Regions from separate parts of the Comamonas sp. A23 genome, predicted to be linked through region 2. Evidence: predicted binding sites of a transcription regulator. Region 2 holds the regulator's gene; the other holds the start of a gene.
What was found. The regulator FNR, encoded in region 2, switches genes on or off when oxygen is low (the NO sensors DNR and NnrR bind a similar motif). The targets are predictions, from matches to a motif close to TTGATNNNNATCAA.
Positions count from the first base shown of each region.

Region 1: napE (periplasmic nitrate reductase, NapE protein) is a predicted target of FNR. The motif match lies at 7,041-7,054, and genes of this name have one in related genera.

Region 1 covers NZ_RSDT01000001.1:544,120-553,863, reverse strand. The annotation lists gene cysN (sulfate adenylyltransferase subunit CysN) at 1-1,487, shown strand, start outside; gene EIC84_RS02620 (DUF1214 domain-containing protein) at 1,601-2,710, shown strand; gene EIC84_RS02615 (sulfotransferase) at 2,707-3,894, shown strand; gene EIC84_RS02610 (nuclear transport factor 2 family protein) at 4,156-4,611, shown strand; gene EIC84_RS02605 (SRPBCC domain-containing protein) at 4,625-5,104, shown strand; gene EIC84_RS02600 (SDR family oxidoreductase) at 5,147-5,941, shown strand; gene EIC84_RS02595 (nuclear transport factor 2 family protein) at 5,960-6,424, shown strand; gene napE (periplasmic nitrate reductase, NapE protein) at 7,175-7,336, shown strand; gene EIC84_RS02585 (chaperone NapD) at 7,329-7,631, shown strand; gene napA (periplasmic nitrate reductase subunit alpha) at 7,624-9,744, shown strand, end outside.
Region 2 covers NZ_RSDT01000001.1:364,536-374,279, reverse strand. The annotation lists gene EIC84_RS01780 (helix-turn-helix transcriptional regulator) at 1-325, opposite strand, end outside; gene EIC84_RS01775 (bifunctional diguanylate cyclase/phosphodiesterase) at 508-2,997, opposite strand; gene EIC84_RS01770 (HD-GYP domain-containing protein) at 2,994-4,256, opposite strand; gene EIC84_RS01765 (sulfite exporter TauE/SafE family protein) at 4,349-5,062, opposite strand; gene hemN (oxygen-independent coproporphyrinogen III oxidase) at 5,066-6,448, opposite strand; gene fnr (fumarate/nitrate reduction transcriptional regulator Fnr) at 6,717-7,439, shown strand; gene EIC84_RS01750 (hypothetical protein) at 7,503-7,766, opposite strand; gene EIC84_RS01745 (FixH family protein) at 8,024-8,329, opposite strand; gene ccoG (cytochrome c oxidase accessory protein CcoG) at 8,456-9,744, opposite strand, start outside.

The sequences.
Region 1 (9,744 bases), 180 kb from region 2:
CGCAATCCAGGCGCCATAGCTATCTTGCATCGCTGATCGGCATCCGCAAAATCGTGCTGGCCGTCAACAAGATGGACTTGATGGGCTACTCCGAAAAGATCTTCAACGACATCGTGGCCGACTACCGCGAATTCGCCAAGAAGATCAATCTGGAAGACATCACGGCCATCCCCATGTCGGCCTTGCGTGGTGACAACATCACCGAGCAGAGCGAGCACATGCCCTGGTACCGCGGCACCACGCTCATGGGCTATCTGGAGACGGTGGAAATCGACGAAGCGCGCCAGCAAAAGCTGCCGTTTCGCATGCCTGTGCAATGGGTCAATCGCCCCAACCTCGACTTCCGCGGCTTTGCGGGCTGCATTGCTAGCGGCCAGATTCACCCCGGAGACAGCGTCCGCATCCTGCCTAGCGGACGCGTGACCAAGGTTGCGCGCATCGTTACCCAGGATGGAGATCTGCAGCAGGCGGTTGCTGGCCAGTCCGTTACCATGACCTTGGCCGACGAGGTGGACTGCAGCCGGGGCGATGTGATTGCGGTTGCGGATGCACCTTCCGATGTGGCCGATCAGTTCCAGGTCACGCTCATCTGGATGCACGAGCAGCCCATGCTCGGCGGCCGTCCCTATCTGATGAAGATCGGCTGCAAGACGATTCCCGTCACCTTCGCCGCCCCCAAGTACAAGATCAATGTCAACACGCTGGAGCATCTGGCCGCCAAGGAACTGGCGCTCAATGAAATCGGCGTCTGCAATCTGTCCAGCAGCCAGCCTATCGCTTTCGATGCCTACAAGGACAATCGCGAAACAGGCAGCTTCATCCTGATCGATCGTCTGAGCAACGCCACGGTGGGCGCGGGTCTGATCGACTTTTCGCTGCGTCGCTCGCAGAACATTCATATGCAGCATGTGAATGTGAACCAGGAAGCGCGTTCCGAACGCCTGCATCAAAAACCTGCCTTGCTATGGTTTACCGGTCTGTCGGGCGCTGGCAAATCCACCATTGCCAATCTGCTCGAAACCCGTTTGCATGCGCGTGGCCGGCATACCTATCTGCTCGACGGCGACAACGTGCGCCACGGCCTCAATCGCGACCTTGGCTTCACCGATGCAGACCGCGTCGAAAACATTCGTCGCGTCGCTGAAGTGGGCAAGCTGTTTGTGGACGCCGGGCTGATTGCCATCACCGCCTTCATTTCGCCATTCCAGGCAGAACGCGAAATGGCGCGCAAGCTGGTGAAGGATGGTGAGTTCCTCGAAGTATTCATCGACACACCGCTTTCCGTTGCCGAAGAGCGTGACCCCAAGGGCCTCTACAAGAAAGTGCGCCGTGGTGAGCTGAAGAACTTCACGGGGATCGACTCACCGTTTGAAGTGCCGGAGTCTCCAGACATTCATATCTCCACCCCCGCGATGACTGCGCAAGAGGCGGTGGACAAGATCATCGCCGAACTGGTGGCCCGCGAAATCATCGCCGCGGAAGACTAAAGCAACTGGATGAACTGTGGCGTTGCCAGCCTTTGCAACGCCCCTCTTTCTTCTTTCACCCACCGCACACAGCCACCACCTGGCAATGCGCGACACACAAAGAAAGCCAGATCATGGATACCCAAACCATTAATGAGCAACTGCTCAGCGGCGAAACCTGGTCTCAGTTCTGCGATCACCTCAAACGCTGCGGCCAGCAGATTCTGCGTCCCGAGACCCCTGCCGACCCCGCAACGCGGGCAGAAGGCTATCGCTATCTGACCCGACTGCTGCGCATCGCGCTGGAGATGCATGTGGAATTCGCCGACCCGGCGTTTCCCAGCTTCTTCAAGACCTCGCACGAAACCGCCAAGATTGGCGCGGACAACCCGGACAACATCTACGAATACTCGCGCCTCAACGGGTCCATGAAATACCGCATTCATGGCAACCGAGGCACGGTTTCGTACCTGAGCTTTTGCACGCAAAAAGGCGGCTATGAAACCGATGGCCGCATGGTTGTCACCGGGTTTATCGACGCCACACAACTCAAGACTGACGAGAACGGTGACTTCGAACTCATCGTCAGCCGTGACCCGCAGCCGGACAACTGGCTACCCATGGAGGATGCCTCGGTGTCGCTGCTGGTGCGCCAAACCTTCATGGATCGCAAGAGCGAAGTGCCCGCCAAGCTCGCCATCGAGCGCATTGGCACCACGGACACCCCCGGCCCGCTGGATCCCCTGGTTCTGGCGCAATCGCTGCAGCACGTAACGTCTTTTGTCGAGAACACGGCGAAGCTATTTGCCGACTGGGCACAAAGCTATCTTCCACATAGCAATCAGTTGCCGCCAGCCGATCAGGCCTACTGCCAGTCCGTGGGCGGTGATCCCAATATTTTCTACTACCACTCGCATTGGGAACTGCGCGAGGACCAGGCCCTGGTCATTCATATCGACAAGGTGCCGGAATGCTCGTTCTGGAATCTGCAGATCAATAACTACTGGCTGGAGTCTCTGGACTACCGCTACCACCAGATCTGCATCAACAAGCACCAGGCGCAATACGACGAAAACGGCGGCGTCACTCTGGTGCTGAGCGAAAAAGACCCTGGCATTGCCAACTGGCTGCAAACCGCCGGCGTACGCCAGGGAACCATGTGCCTGCGCTGGGTTGGCGCCAAGGAGCAGTGCCACCCCACCACCAAAGTGATCTCGATAGACCAGTTGCTGGAGACTGTATGAATGCCCCTGTGACACCCCAAACTCTGCACGTCGAAGAACTGCTGCAAGCAGCATGTGAGCGTGCACCAGGCCTCAGAGATTTTGGCAACGACAACTACCGGCAAGCGCTGGAAGTTCTGACGCGAGCCCTGAACACCGAAGCCAAGCTGTCGGCAACCGGCATTGCCATGATGCACGAGCGACTCGTGGGCCAGTTGGTCAATCGCCTGCTCATGGAGGACTATCTCCAGCGCTTCCCCGAAATCTCGAAGATCGAGATCGAAGACCCATTGGTCATCGTGGGCCTGCCGCGCACCGGCACCACCATGCTGCAGCGAACACTGGCCGTAGACCCGCGCTTTTACTCTGCTGCCTGGTGGGAGACCCGCTACCCTGCTCCATTGACCGGCGAAGGCCCGCAGGACTGCGCCAACCGCATTGCAATGGCCAAGGCGGAAGTAGCGCAGACGATTGAGGCGATTCCCCAGATTCTGTCCATCCACCCCATGAGCGCCACGCTGTGCGACGAGGAATTCATGCTCATGGAGCATTCCTTTCTCTGCGCCATGGACGCTTACGCCGATGTGCCCAGCTACACCTCCTGGCTCGATCAGCAGGATCAGCGCCCTGTCTATGTGCAGCTCAAGAAGATGCTCCAGTTTCTGCAATGGCAGAAGAGCCAGCGCGGCGAGGCACAGGGCCAGCGCTGGCTGCTCAAAGCCCCGCAGCATCTGCACACGCTGGAAATTCTGCTGTCCGTCTTTCCCCGAGCTCAGGTCATTCTTACCCATCGCGAGCCCGCTCAGACCATCCCATCCATGGCCAGCATGGCGCATACGCTGTGGCAGATCTACAGCGATCAGCCAGATCCGAGTTCAGCAGGCCGGCAGTGGAGCAGCCGCATGGCGCGTGGCATTCATCACACCATGCAGGTCCGCGACCAGCAGGACAGCCGGCGCTTTCTGGATATCCACTTCTCGGACACCGTGGCCAAGCCCATGGAAGTACTGGAGGCTGTCTATCAGTTCGCCAATATGCCATTCACAGATAAAGCCCGTGCCGACGCGCAGCAATGGCTTTCCAGCAATGGCCGTGAAAAGCGTGCGAGCCATGACTACAGCCTGGAGACCTTTGGTCTGAGCGAGCAGCAGATGCGAAGCGACTACGCGCTATATCGAGCCAGGCATCTGCAAAGCCAAAGCTAAGAGGTGGCTCTAGGGAAAAATCCTGTTCAGTCCGCGGCGCCCCGAGCGACATTCGGCTGACAGCTGGCGCCAGTTCCTCATTGGCAGTGCTGATGGCTTCCATGACGCCCAAGGGGATGAAGAACTGTTGCGCCGGCGGCAGCAATACCTGTCCGAATCCGAGGATCTCATCATGGACTTCAGAAGCCCGGACTGCATCCTCATGCAGCTTTTATCAAGTCGGCGCCCAAGACCGGCTCATCACAAAAGGAGACAAAACATATGTTGGACTTAGAAGCCATTGAGCTGATCAAACAGCTCAAGGCGCGCTACTTTCGCGCCATCGATACCTGCAACCTGGAGTTGCTGAGGGGCATGCTGACATCAGACATCAAGCTGGCTTTCAAAAGCCCTGCTTATGAATTCCATCTGGAGGGCATAGACAAGGCGCTGGACTTCTACAAAACCTCCTTCACCAAAACCCGCCTGGCCATGCATAACGGCCACACGCCGGAGATCGAGGTCAAGGGAGACGAAGCTACCGCGCTCTGGTATCTGAACTACGTCTTCATCAACCTCGAAGAGAAAACGCATATGCACGGCGGTGCCATCTATGAAGACCGCTATTTCAAGCGCGATGGCCGCTGGTGGATTGCGGAGACTGGATACAAGACTCTGCTCGAGACCGTTGAGCCGCTGAGCGAGCAGTTGCAGATCACCTCCAAGCCCATCAACTGAAGCGACATCCAAGATGACCAAAGCTGCCAATCTCGTCACCTCCATCAAAGTGGAAATCAATGCACCTGCCAGCGTGGTCTGGGAAGTGCTTGCGGACCTGGAAAACTATCACCTCTGGAATCGCTTCTGCCCCGACATCCGCTGTGGGCTCAAGCTCAATGACTTGGTCGAGATGAAAACCCGCCACCCGCTGACGGGCGAAGTCTGGCCCGTCAACGAGTATCTGGTCGCGTTTGAACCCGAGCAGTTGCTGTCCTGGGAGCAGCGCCCAGTGCCTGAGAACAAGGATGCCGCACGCCGCGATCAATACATAGAGGCAATTGACGCCAACCGCTGCACCTACTTCACCACCGACCAGTTCCTGGGACTGAACGCTGACACGATCATGCGCGAGCATGGTGCCTGGGTAAAGGTCGCCTTTGATCAGGTGGCGGTCGATGTCAAAAACCGCTCAGAGGAACTGCATTTCGCCCGCACCAAGGCTGCATTCTGAAAGACAGCCAATTTCCAAGCCTATAGATCCAAGGAAACCATCATGCTTTTGAAGAACAAAGTCATCATCATCTCTGGCATCGGCCCCGGCATGGGCATCAAGCTAGCCCTGCGCGCGGCGGAATATCAGGCCAAAGCCGTGGTGCTGGCTGCCCGCACGCAGTCCATGCTCGATGAGGCAGAGCAAGCCATTCGTGATGCAGGCTACTCCTGCGAAGTCTTCAAAGTCGCCACCGATATCTCCCAGCCCGAGCAATGCCAGCGGCTTGCAGAGCTAACCATCGCCAAGTTCGGCCGCATCGATGCGCTGATCAACTCGGCCTATGCACACGGGACCTGGGGATCTTCGAGCAACTCGTCCATGGATGACTGGCGCAAGGTCATGGAAGTCAATCTCTACGGCTCCATGAACATGACCCAGGCCGTGGTGCCGCAGATGAAAAAGCAAAAAGACGGCAGCATTGTGATGATCAATACCATGGCAACGCGCCGCCCCAATCAGCTCGAAGCCGGTTACGCAGTATCCAAAGGCGCGCTCAAGACCGCTGTGCAATATCTGGCAGAAGACCTGGGGCCCTTCGGCATCCGCGTCAACAGCACCTACAACGGCTGGATGTGGGGCGCACCGGTCAAAGGCTATTTCCAGGCGGAAGCCAAGCGCCAGGGCGTTTCCATGGAATCGCTGGTCGATGTGATTGCCCAGCAGATTCCCTTGCGCAACGAGATCCCCGACGATGCCGATTGCGCCTCTGCCGCGCTGTATCTGGCCAGCGACTATGCGCGCGTGGTGACCGGCGCCCAACTGGACGTCAGTGGCGGCCATTACCTGCCTCACTAAACTCCAGCGGGGAACAGCATGCAAACTCTTCTGGATATTGAAGAAATCAAACAGCTCAAGGCGCGCTACTTTCGCGGCATCGACACCTGCAATCTGGAGCTTCTGAAAACAGTTCTGGCCGATGATGTCCATATCCGCTTCGACAGCCCGACTTACCAGTATGAGATCAATGGCATTGATGAAGCCATGAACTTCTACCGCAATGCCTTCACTCATCGACGCTTTGGCATGCACAACGGGCATACACCGGAAATCAAGGTCGACGGTGACACGGCCACCGGCATCTGGTACCTCAATGATCTGTTCATCAATCTGGATGAGCAGACCATACTCACCGGCAGTGCGCTATACGAGGACTGCTATACCCGGGTCGCCGGTCAGTGGCGGGTGCAGCGCACGGGCTACAAGCGGCTGCTGGAGATGATTGAGCCTCTGAGCAGTGGTTGCCGCATCACATCGCAACCTATTACGAGCAGCTTATAGGTGACACTGGGATTGCGATTGGACTTTCCCTTAGCAGGTAGACATGCCTGGGGACAGTCCAATGTGAGTTGATGGACGAGCAAGAGCGGAGCTCTGCCCCTAGATCCTTTTGGTCCTATAAAGCGCTTTTGTGGAGCGCTTTTTGGTTCGATGCGCATCGTGCTCGGCACGGTGATGCTTTGAGCTTGCACAAATCCAGGTTGAGCTCGCATGAGCCTCGTTATCGCTTCCTGTCTGGCCGAGAGGAGCGCGTCTTGAATGCCGCGAGGTCCTGCGCTCTCTTGAGCCACCAAATCCACGATCTGCTGCAATCTCTTGTGCAGGACTGGCTTTCTCCCGCTGATTGCCATCCTTGATTACGGCTGCACAATACCCCGATTACCTCTCCATGGAGGTCAAGTGATCCAGTGACGGCCTTCAAGCGAGCAGCAGGCGGCGGCTATCAGTTTCAGGCCAGATTTCACGCCTCAACTTCAATGGGTCAGTGCGAGATTGAGGCGCGAATTCAGTTTGCAGAGGGCTGATCCAAGCCACGCTTGATTCCGCCGACTATTTAGTCAACGCCCGAGGCATTTACTTTAATGTCAATTGACTTAATGAAATCTTAATGAAGGAATTGATGTAAAGCAACGAATCGAGAAGAACCTTGTTGCAAGTCAATTTTGTAGGTAATCTCGTGGCAAAGTTCGTTATCGGATCTCTATCGCCAAACCATGGATGCTCAGGCATCCAAGCCAAGGGGGATTGCTAATGACAGAACCTCAGCCTGAATCGACTCGTACCGAGGAGTTGCGCAGCTTCGCATTTCTCGCAGTTGTTATGGCACCTATATTGGCCGTTGTACTGATTGCGTCTTACGGCTTTGCGATCTGGTTTTATCAGATGATCATCGGTGGCCCTCCACATGCATGAAGAATCTGAGCCCATTGAAACTCATACCGACTTGCATATCACCAGCCTGGTTGTGCATGTGCTTCCTCAAGCATTGGCACAAGTAGCTGCTGGCATCGTCACGATCAAAGGCGCCCAAATACATGGAAGTCATCCGGCCGGCAAGTTGGTGGTGACCTTGGAAGCGCCCCATGCAAGGGAAATACTTGATTGCGTGTCTCAGATTGAGCTGCTCGATGGCGTAATCAACGCATCCCTGGTTTATCAGCATGTTGAGAACTGGCAGTCGCTAAACCAAGAGGTAACACATGACTAGCACTAGGCGTGATTTTGTCCGTCAATCTGCAGCCGCAGCCGCAGGGGCCGTTGCAGGCATACCCATAGAAGTTCTGTCCCAGGATGCAGGTGCAATGGCTGCCGACCTGAAGTGGTCCAAGGCGCCATGCCGCTTTTGCGGTACAGGTTGCGGCGTCATGGTGGCCGTCAAGGACAACCGCGTAGTGGCCACCCAGGGTGACCCTGAGGCCGAGGTCAACCGGGGACTGAACTGCGTCAAGGGTTACTTCCTGTCCAAGATCATGTATGGCGGTGATCGTCTGACAAAGCCGTTGCTGCGCATGAAGAATGGTCGCTACGCCAAGGATGGCGAGTTCCAGCAGGTTTCCTGGGATACGGCCTTCGACGTCATGGCAGAGCAGTTCAAAAAGACGCTCAAGGCCAAGGGGGCCGACGCAGTGGGCATGTTCGGCTCCGGCCAGTGGACGGTATGGGAGGGCTATGCAGCCTCCAAGCTGTTCAAGGCGGGCTTTCGCACCAACAACATTGATCCCAATGCACGCCACTGCATGGCCTCGGCAGTTGCCGGCTTCATGCGCACCTTTGGCATGGACGAGCCCATGGGTTGCTATGACGACATCGAGGCCGCGACTGCCTTTGTGCTCTGGGGCTCGAACATGGCTGAAATGCATCCGGTGCTGTGGACTCGCGTGACCGACAGGCGCCTGTCCACACCTGGCGTGAAGGTGGCCGTGCTGTCCACCTTCGAGCACCGCTCGTATGAGTTGGCGGACATGTCTCTGACCTTCAAGCCTCAGACCGATCTGGCCATACTCAACTACATCGCCAACCACATCATCACCACGGGCAGGGTCAACAAGGACTTCGTCTCCAAGCACTGCAATTTCAAGCTCGGCAACACCGATATCGGCTACGGGCTGCGTCCCGAGCACCCTCTGCAGAAGGCGGCCAAGAACGCCAAGGATCCCAACGGTGCCAAGTCCATAAACTATGAGGAATACGCTAAGTTCGTATCCACCTATACGCTCGAGTACACAACCAAGCTCACGGGTGTACCGGCCAACCGCCTCAAGGCCCTTGCCGAACTCTATGCAGACCCCAATAGCAAGGTGGTGTCGTTCTGGACCATGGGTTTCAACCAGCACACACGCGGTGTATGGGCCAACAACATGGTCTACAACATTCACTTGCTGCTGGGCAAGATCGCCACACCCGGCAACAGCCCGTTCTCACTGACGGGACAGCCGTCGGCCTGCGGAACGGCGCGTGAGGTGGGCACCTTCTCCCACCGCCTGCCAGCGGACATGGTGGTGACGAACCCAGAGCATCGCAAGACTGCGGAAACCATCTGGAAACTGCCCGAAGGCACGATTCCCCCCAAGCCCGGCTACCACGCCGTGGAACAAAACCGTGCACTCAAGGACGGCAGGCTCAATGCCTACTGGGTGATGGTCAACAACAATATTCAGGCTGGCGCCAACCTGGCCCAGGAAGGCTATCCAGGCTACCGCAATCCCGACAATTTCGTGGTGGTCTCCGATGTCTATCCCACAGTCACGGCCGTGGCCGCCGATCTGATCTTGCCGTCGGCCATGTGGGTCGAGAAGGAAGGCGCCTATGGCAATGCAGAGCGCCGCACCCACTTTTGGCACCAGCTGGTCAAGGCTCCTGGCGAGGCGCGTTCCGACCTATGGCAATTGATGGAGTTTTCCAAGCGTTTCAAGGTCGAGGAAGTCTGGCCCGAAGAATTGCTGGCCAAGAAGCCCCAGCTGCGCGGCAAGACCCTGTTCGAGGTGCTGTACCGCAACGGCAACGTGGACAAGTTCCCATTGGCCGATATGGATCCCGCCTATGAGAACGAGGAAGCCAAGGCCTTTGGCTTCTATCCGCAAAAAGGTCTGTTCGAGGAGTACGCCTCGTTCGGCCGTGGCCATGGCCACGATCTGGCACCGTTTGACCAGTACCACAAGGTGCGCGGCATGCGCTGGCCCGTGGTCAACGGCAAGGAAACGCTCTGGCGTTACCGCGAAGGCTCGGACCCCTATGTGAAGGCAGGCACGGGCTACCAGTTCTACGGCAATATCGACGGTAAGGCCAACATCTTTGCCTTGCCCTATGAACCACCAGCTGAG
Region 2 (9,744 bases):
TGACTTCGGAGCGACCGCTCGATGCTGAAATCACCCAGCCCACATTCTCACCATGAGGGTCGCGCACCACGAGTGAGGCGTAGTTGCCATTGGCACTTGAGCGCAGCAGCTCCAGAAATACCTTCCAGTTCTGCGGGTCCATGGCTGACTCGTACAGCGCAGTAATCAGTTGACTCAGGGCTTCGGTACCGATGACCGAGGCCTGTTCCGGCGAAGAAGCGGCCTCAGTCTCCACGGCATACGGGACGGGAAAGCCGGTGACGGCCTGAAGAGCATCCGAGCGATAGTTGTAGAAATCAAAAGTTGCGTAATCGCTTTTGGGCATTTGCTGTCTCAAAAAATCCGGCCCATCAAATAGCGCACAGTTACTCAACTCTGCGCGCGTTCTTCATTGATGCACGCACCCGGAAGTCGGCCCAAGAAATGCCTTGATTTTGCTGAGCCCCCACAAACTGCGCATCGTCAAATCAGACGATAGGAAACCTAGCAAAAAAGCATGCCCTCCGACTATTGCAGACCTGCAATATGAATACCGCTGGCATCGTCATCCGGCGAATACGGCTGAACTCTCGACTCCTGCTCGGATGTGCCCTGCTCCAGACGCTTTCGGAATTGCTCCGCAGGCAAGGCTGGCGAGCACAGATAGCCCTGAAAGTAGTCGCCCTGCAACTGCTCAATGGCCTGGCATTGCTCCTGCGTTTCCACACCTTCTGCCACAAGTTCCACGCCCAATGCCTGCCCCATGCTGATGATGGCGCCCACAATGGCCTTGTCTCCCGCATCGTGCGGCAGGCCGCGCACAAAACTCTGGTCGATCTTGATCTTGGAGATCGGCAGTTTTTTCAAATAGGCCAAGCTCGAATAGCCGGTACCGAAGTCGTCAATGACCAGGCCCACACCCAGCTCTGCGATCTGGTGCACGCGTAAAGCCATTTCCTGCGCCTCCTGCAGCAAGATGCTCTCGGTCAGCTCCAGCTCCAGCCACTGTGCCGGCAAGCCGCTGGCTTCCAACACATATTTGAGGCGATCCACGAAGTCCGGCTGCCTGAACTCCAGCGCGGATACATTCACCGATACCTTGACGGGCATGTCCATAGCCAGCCAGCGCGCCGCCTCTTGCACCGATTGCTCAAGCACCCAGGCATCCAGCGCAACCACATATCCGGACTCCTCCGCCAAGGGAATGAAGGCTGCGGGAGAGATCACCCCCAGTTCGGGGTCCGTCCATCGAAGCAAAGCCTCTGCCGCCACAATTCGACCCGAACGGATATGTACCTGTGGCTGAAAGTGCACGGCCATATGCCCCTTGTCCAGCGCCTGGCGCATAGCATGCTCCAGCTTCATTCGCGAGAGCAGACCCGCACTCATTTGCGGCTGGTAGAAGCTGAAATTACCGCGTCCACGCTCCTTGACGCGATACATGGCGATATCTGCCTGGCGAATCAGTTCGTCCAGCGTCAAACCATCCGCCGGAAATTGCGCAGCCCCAATGCTGCACTGAACGGAAAAGCCCAGACCGTCAAGCATGAAGGGCTGGCGCATTTCGTCCAGAATACGGGCGGCCACGGCCGAAGCCCCTTCCCCCGTGCAATCATGCAGATAGAGAACAAATTCGTCCCCGCCCTGACGGCACAGCACATCGGCAGGGCGCAGCAGTCCGCTCAGCCGCTGAGCAACCAGCTTGAGCACCCGGTCGCCGAAGTCATGGCCCAGTGAATCGTTGATGATCTTGAAACGGTCCAGATCCAGAAACAGAATGCTGAAGGGCTGCTGTGTGAAGCGCGCCGCCGTGATGGCGGCTTGCACGTGACGGCTCAGACTCAGGCGATTGGGCAGCCCTGTCAACGCATCACTGTAAGCCAGCTGCTCAATCTGCTTTTGAGCGCTGCGCTGCATGGTCATGTCGCGCATAAAGCCAATGCTTTGTACCAGACGCCCATATCCGTCACGCAATGCCACCCAGGACAGCCAGACCGCGCAGCGCTGACCTTCACTCTGCTTGAGCCAAAGATTGCCCTCCCAGAAGCTGCCCACATCCCAGCGCGCAGCGGCTAGCTCCAGCAGGTCGGACACAGGCCCTCCCTCGGACTCGAACAGAGTCCAGGCAGCGAGCCCCAGCACCGCCTTGCCATGCAGCAACTGCCCGCCAGCCGGGTTGACCTGAACGATGACACCATTGGCATCGGCAATGAAGATACCGTCCAGGCTGGACTCGAACACTCTTGCAGCCAGACGCAGTTCTGTCGCCGAGCTGGATTCCACCGTGATGTCTCGATAGGAGTAGATACGCCCTATCGCCACACCGCGGCTGAGCTGAGGCACGGAGCGGCGCTCCAGAACCCTGCCACTGAGCAGCTGCAGTACCTCCGAGGTTTCAGGAGCCGACAGGTCCTGCGCATCCTGTAGAAGAGTGAACTGACTCTCGCTGCTGATGGTCTGCGCTTCCAAATGGGCAAAGACGGCCGCATCATCTCGCTGCACGAGCAGTGGTTCGGGTAGTTGCCACAGCTCCGCGAAACGGTGATTGAATGCACGAATGCCGCCGCGCAGATCACAGACCAGCATGCCATCTGCAGCGGACTCAAGCGTCGCCCGCAACTCTGCAAGCAGCATGTCCAGTTCGCTCTCGTGCCGCAACTGCTCGCTGCGGTCGAGCATGGTGAGCATCAACCAGCGTGGATTCAGGGCGATGGAGCCCACCGCCATCTCCACAGCTGTCAATGAACCATTGGCTGTACAGATTTCTGTGAGGAATTTCGCCCCACCCACCCAGTTTGAGGCATCCTGCCAGAACGCCTTTTGCACCAGAGAGGCGCACAGCACATCGACATACTGCTCCTGCGCCTGCTCGGGCGTGTAGCCTGTGAGCTGCATACTGGCTGCATTGGCATGCACGACACGCAATGTCTGCGCATCCAGCAGCCAGACCGCCTCCTGCAAACCATCGAGCATGGAGGCAAGCAGAGGGTCAATCAGAAAACTCTGCTGCAAAGTCACGCGAGGTCTTTCTCGGCAGCAGGTGCTGCAGAACTGTCAAAAAAGTAGCAAAGACGCCTTTGCGGCTGTAAAGCTTCTAACGCATTTCGAGAAAGCTGATTTCGCGTCAAGCCCCGGCGAATACCCAAACCCACATATTCAAGCAAATCTACGAACCGCAGCTTCTGCGGCGCCTGCATGTCATAGGTCAGCACCTGCGGCTTGAGCGACTGGCTGGTGTTGACAGACACCACCACGCCCATCCGCCCATCGCTTAGTTCCACCAAAGAGCCCGGCGGATAGACCCCCAAGGTCTGCACGAATGCCTTGAGCACATCGGGCGCATATCGCTGGCGATACTGTCCATACAGTGCAGCCATGGCTTCATGAGGCGTCATTTCGTTGCCTTGCAATGGCAGATTGCACAAGCGCTCAAAATTATTGACCAGCGCCAGGATCTGTCCGGCAATGTCCATATCTTCGGCCAGCAAGCCAAGTGGAAAGCCTGACCCATCGGCCCATTCATGATGCTGGGCGATGGCCGTCGTGACGGAAGGAGGATAGCCCATGGATAGAGCCAATGCCACCGACTCTCCGACATGACGCGCATACACGGTCTCTCGCAGAGGCGTGCGGCCCGTGCCCTGATTCAGTGCATTGGCCGATGCGGAAATTTCAAGCCCCGGCTTGCCGATGTCATGCAACAGGGCCGCCGTGCCCAGATCCTTCAATACGTCATCGCACAGGCCCAGCGTCTTACCCAGCAACAGGCTCAGCACGGAGACGTTGACACCATGTACGCCAAAGGTGGCGCCCCCCGTATCCGCGAGCAGATGCAAACTCAGATCACGAGCCTGCGCCAGTTTGACGACTTGCTGTGCAACCAGCATATCCGTCGTTGTCCGCGCCTTCTCGGGGTTGACAGGCAACAAGGCCTGCACGTCATCAAATACGGAAACCGCGCCCAGAAACCTGGACTGCACGCCCAAAATACTGTTACGCCATGCATGCGCATCGTTCTCAGGGGGGACAGGAGCGGGTTGAGGGTCTGCGGCCGGAGGTGCTGCCGCTTCCTCCAGATCGCTTCTCGATAGATCGACCTGAACTGCCTTGAGCTTCAGGGTCCTAAGTGTCTGCAACTGCTCGTCATTGACAATCTTGAAACTGCTGACGGGAAACGGATGGCGCAACCAGCCGGTCTCCAGATGGACATACATGCCGATACGCAGTTGTCCGATATCAATAGCAACGAAACGATTCACTTTGAGCGCTACACACAAGATAAGACATTATTCCGCAGTTCCATGACTGCTCAAGCATGACTAGGGTCTGTTGGGATGCAAACAGCATCAACAATCCCCTCTTGTGTGACTTATCGGCACCAAAGGCTGGGTTTGTAGACCAGGTCCATCCACAAAGCCCAACTCGCAACGCCAATCAGCATCAGACCTGCAACTCTGGTGCCCCATCTGGCCCGCAATGCATTGACATGCGACTGTCCCAGTTGCCACAGCCAGGGACCCGCCAGCAGCCACAGTGCACCACCAACGGCAAAGGCTGCCATGGACAAAGCCCCTTGCCAGGCGCCGCCACTCAAGGCCGCCACCAACACAGCCGAATACAGCAAACCACAAGGCATCAGTGCCCAGGCAAAGCCTGCTGCCAGACTGCCGCCTGGCGCGGTGACCCAGGGCTGAACCCTGGCCCAGACGGAACGCCCCGCCCGCTCCAGCCAGGCTGGCTGCCGCGCCTGCACCACCATGGCCAGTCCCCAGGCCATGACCGCCACATGCATCAGCGTCCAAAGTCTCTGCAATGCCGTTGTCTGACTGGTCAGCCAGGCCAGACTTTCCATGGCCACGGCCGCGATCCCGCCCAGCAGGGCATAGGCAGCGATGCGCCCCAGATGAAACAGACTGGTACGCAGCCATTGGCGTTTTTGCAGGCCGAGCACGACAACTGGCTGCCCGCCGCCGACAGGCTTCGCTGCTGTGACCACACTGCAGGGGGCAGCGCACATCACAAGACAATGGGGCCCACCCACGAGCCCCATGATCAAAGCAGTCCAGACCAGCGAAAACAACATGCGCTAGATGATGCGCGAAAAGCGGGCGCGGTTCCGGTCGGCCTGCAAATATCGGTCAAACAGCATGGCTACTCCGCGCACAAAAAACCAGCCCAGGCCAGTGACCTTGAAGCCCTCGGCGGACAGCTCGACCAAGCCGTTGCGCTGCATCTCTGCCAGCGCATCCAGCTCCGCAGCGAAGTATTCGCGGAAATTGATAAGCCAGGCCTGCTCCATGGGCTCATACAGGACGGAGCCCTGGCACATGATGGACATGATGACGGCTCTGCGCACCAGATCGTCACGTGAAAGTGCCAGTCCGCGCTGCACGGGCAACATGCCGCCATCGACGGCATCGTAATACTCTTCAAGAGTCTTGACGTTCTGGCTGTAGGTCGCGCCCACCTTGCCGATAGCCGATACGCCCAGTGCAATCAGATCGCAATCAGGCTGGGTGCTGTAGCCCTGAAAATTGCGATGCAGGCGCCCCTGGCGCTTGGCAATGGCCAAAGAGTCGTCAGGCAGCGCAAAGTGGTCCATGCCTACATAGACATAGCCGCCATCCATGAATGCATCAATTGCGCCGGAGAGCATGTTCAGCTTGTCCTGCCCCATGGGCAGGTCTGCCGATTCGATGCGCCTTTGCGGCTTGAAGCGCTCGGGCAGATGCGCATAGGCATACAGTGCAATGCGATCGGGGCGCAGCTCATTGACCTGTGCCAGCGTGCGCGCAAAAGACTCGGGCGTCTGCCTGGGCAGCCCGTAGATCAGGTCCACATTGATGGAAACAAAGCCCAGGCGGCGCGCCTCGGCCACCAACGAAAAGACTTGCTCGGCGGGCTGCTCGCGGTGCACCGCTTTCTGCACCGCGGGATCAAAGTCCTGCACGCCAAAGCTCAGGCGATTGAACCCCATGTCCTTGAGAGCTCTCAGCCGCTCGTTGCTGACGGTGCGCGGATCGACCTCGATGGAGTACTCGCCCGCGGGATCCAGCTTGAAATGTTCACGCATCAAGACCATCAGCTGCTGCAACTCGGCATCGCTGAAGAAGGTCGGTGTGCCTCCGCCCAGATGCAGCTGGCTTACGAGCTGGCCTTTGCCGCAATGCTCGGTATGCATGGCCAGCTCACGGCTCAAGTAGTCCAGATACTCGGCAGCCTTCTCATGATGCTTGGTCACGATCTTGTTGCAGGCGCAGTAATAGCAAAGCGACTCACAGAACGGCACATGCACATAAACGGACAGGGGCAAAGCGCGCGAGCCAGAATGCGTCTTGCGCTGCTTGAGTGCCAGTATGTAGTCGTCTGCACCAAAAGCCTCAACAAAACGGTCGGCTGTTGGGAACGATGTGTAGCGTGGGCCGGGGATATCAAAGCGGCTCAGCAACTCAGGCGTGACTGCGGTCATAACTGGGAGTTAGGGTGCGCCCACACTCTGTATAGAGCAGATTTCAATGGAAATCAGATCCTGAAAATCATGCCCAAAATAGGCAAAAGCGCATGTTTTTGAACGAATACAGGCAATGTGCCCCAAGGCAATCACCCTGTCCTTGATGAAAATCAAGAGACCTCAAGGCAAGTGCTGCGACAATTTGATCCATCTCATCTTCAACCACGAGGTCAATGACCAGCGCGACTCTCCACTCCGTGTCTGTCTGCGCCGTTGCAAAAAGCCCATGAATCTTCAGACCATCAAAGCATCCTGCTCCAACTGCAATCTGCGTGAACTGTGCATGCCCATGGGCCTGGACGATGAACAAATGGAGCGCATTGACGAGATTGTGGCCACGCGCCGCAAGGTCAAGCGCGGCGGTCTGCTGTTTCGCAATGGCGAAGAGTTCACCTCGCTGTATGCCATTCGAACCGGCTTCTTCAAGACCAGCGTGGCCACCGAAGACGGACGCGACCAGGTCACAGGCTTTCAGATGGCTGGCGAAATCATTGGTCTGGACGGCATCGTCAACGACCACCACACTTGTGATGCCGTGGCCCTGGAAGACGCCGAGGTCTGCGTCATGCCGTTTGACAAACTGGAGCAGCTCTCGCGCGAGGTCACGGCCCTGCAGAACCATGTGCACAAGGTCATGAGCCGCGAAATCGTGCGCGAGCATGGCGTGATGCTGCTGCTGGGCAGCATGCGTGCCGAAGAGCGCCTGGCGGCCTTTGTGTTGAACCTGGTTCAGCGCCTGTCGGCACGCGGCTTTTCCAAGTCGGAACTGGTGCTGCGCATGACGCGCGAAGAAATCGGCAGTTACCTGGGCCTCAAGCTCGAGACCGTGAGCCGCACTTTCTCCAAATTTGCAGAGGAAGGCATTGTGGAAGTCAAGCAGCGCCACCTGCGCATCCTGGATACCGAGGCGCTCAAACGCATCGTCAACAGCCAGCAATGCCAGAACTGAACCGAGTCGACAGACACTCTCAAGACAAAGCCCGCGGACAGCGGGCTTTTTTGTCTGTGCGAATTAATCGGGCAGAGGCTCGGAAACGATGCCGCCATTGAGATCGCTGACGGAGCGACCCAGCATCACCGTCATCGCACCTCCGATCAGGGTCACGACCCAGAAGGCAAAAAAAGCGACCGTATAGATGGCTTGGCGCGACCAGTCCAGGGGGGAGCCCAGCCAGTGCACATCCAGCGGGTCCACAAAGGCGAAAACCACCATCTCCATGATTGCCGCCGCCAGAAAGGCCGGCCAGACAATCCACATCCAGCGTCGAGCATCCATCCTGATTCTCCTTGGGCTGTGGGCTTGGTCATATTTTGCACAACAGTGGTGACCGTTCATGCAGGACTGCGGGCATGCACCGTGGCGGGAAACCCTGAACCACTCTCTTTTCAGTAGCATCCTGCGCCATCTGGATATCAAAAAACTATTTGCTTCTACATCAACGTTAGACAGAACATGCGCAACACGCTCTGATTTTGATATCGGCAACAAAAAAGGCCGCAAAAGCGACCTTGGCGGAGCAAGCGCCGGAGCGCTCAGCGATCCAGCGGATGGTCCTTGGCTGGCGTGGCCGCATGATTGCGGCCGGTGACTGCTGGGGCCAGGCTTTTTTCACTTTCGCTCAGGCGCTGGTTGATTTCCATGCCATGGCGGTAGTAGTCAGGGTCAATCACGGGATCAGGCCTGCTCAGTGCGATGTATGCGGTGACAAAGCCGGCAATCACCACGATCACCGGGCCGGCGATGATGAGCCAGACATGGGCAAACTTCCACCAGGGCTTGCCGTCCTCGGGGTGGATGATCTTGGCCGTTTGCGAGACCTTGGCTTGTGCTGCCGACATGATGAAACCTCTTTCCAAAATTCTGACCACCCAGACACACACGGCAGGGTGGCATAAATTGTTGCCGATTGGCGGTGCCCTTGTCCGGCCTCCGTGATGGCTCACGAAGACCGTCAAGACCTGGCATTAACGCGGCACCAGGAACACCGTCTTCTCGGAAATACGCCCTGCTCCGGCAGTCACTGCATCCACATTGAAGTGTACGGGGTGCGAGCCTGGAGTTGCTGAGCCATACGGAATCTGCAGCCGCACCGCAATGCCGCGCGTCTCTGCAGGGCCAACGCTCACTTCCTGCTCGGATGCGACTTCCAGATTCTCCAGGCCCACGGCGCTGATACGGTAGCGCTGCTCGGACTCGGTGGCGTTCATGATCTGCAGACGGTAGACGTTCTCCAGCTTGCCGCCCGCCACGATGCGCGAAAGCGCAGCACGGTCGCGAATCACATCGACCTTGAGCGGCTCGCGCAGCACCAGACTGGCGATCATGGCGGCGCTGAGGGCCACCAGCACGGCCGAGTAAATCAGCACACGCGGGCGGAAAATGCGGCGAATCACCTGCACCTGCTTCCAGGCCTTGGCGACGGCATTCTGAGTGGTCAATCGGATCAGGCCACGCGGATACTCCATCTTGTCCATCACGGAGTTGCAGGCATCGATGCACAGACCGCAGCCGATGCATTCGTACTGCAACCCTTTGCGGATATCGATGCCCACGGGGCAGACCTGAACGCAAAGCTTGCAATCTATGCAGTCCCCCAGGCCCTGTGCCTTGTAGTCGACATCTTTCTTGCGCGGGCCGCGAGCTTCACCACGTTCGGCGTCGTAGCTGACGATCATGGTGTCCTTGTCGAACATGGCACTCTGAAAGCGTGCATAGGGACACATGTACTTGCAGACCTGCTCGCGCATATAGCCGGCGTTGCCGTAGGTGGCGAAGCCGTAGAACGCCACCCAGAAAATCTGCCAGCTGCCCTGGAAGGCCATCAACTCCACACCCAACTCACGGATGGGCACGAAGTAGCCGACAAAGGTGAAACCTGTCCAAAGAGACAGAGCGATCCAGAGAAACTGCTTGAGCGACTTTTTCCAGATCTTCTCCAAAGTCCAGCCGCTCTTGTCGATACGCATGCGGGCACTGCGATCGCCTTCGACCTTGCTTTCGATCCACATGAAGATCTCGGTGTAGACCGTCTGCGGACAGGAGAAGCCACACCACAGACGCCCGGCTACGGCGGTAAACAGGAACAGCCCCAGTGCGCTGATGATCAGCAGCCCCGTCAGATAGATGAAGTCCTGCGGGTACAGCACCAGTCCGAACAGATAGAAGCGCCGGGCCCCCAGATCGAACAGCACCATCTGGCGCTCGCCCCACTGTAGCCAGGGCAGGCCGTAGAAGACGATCTGGGTCAGAAACA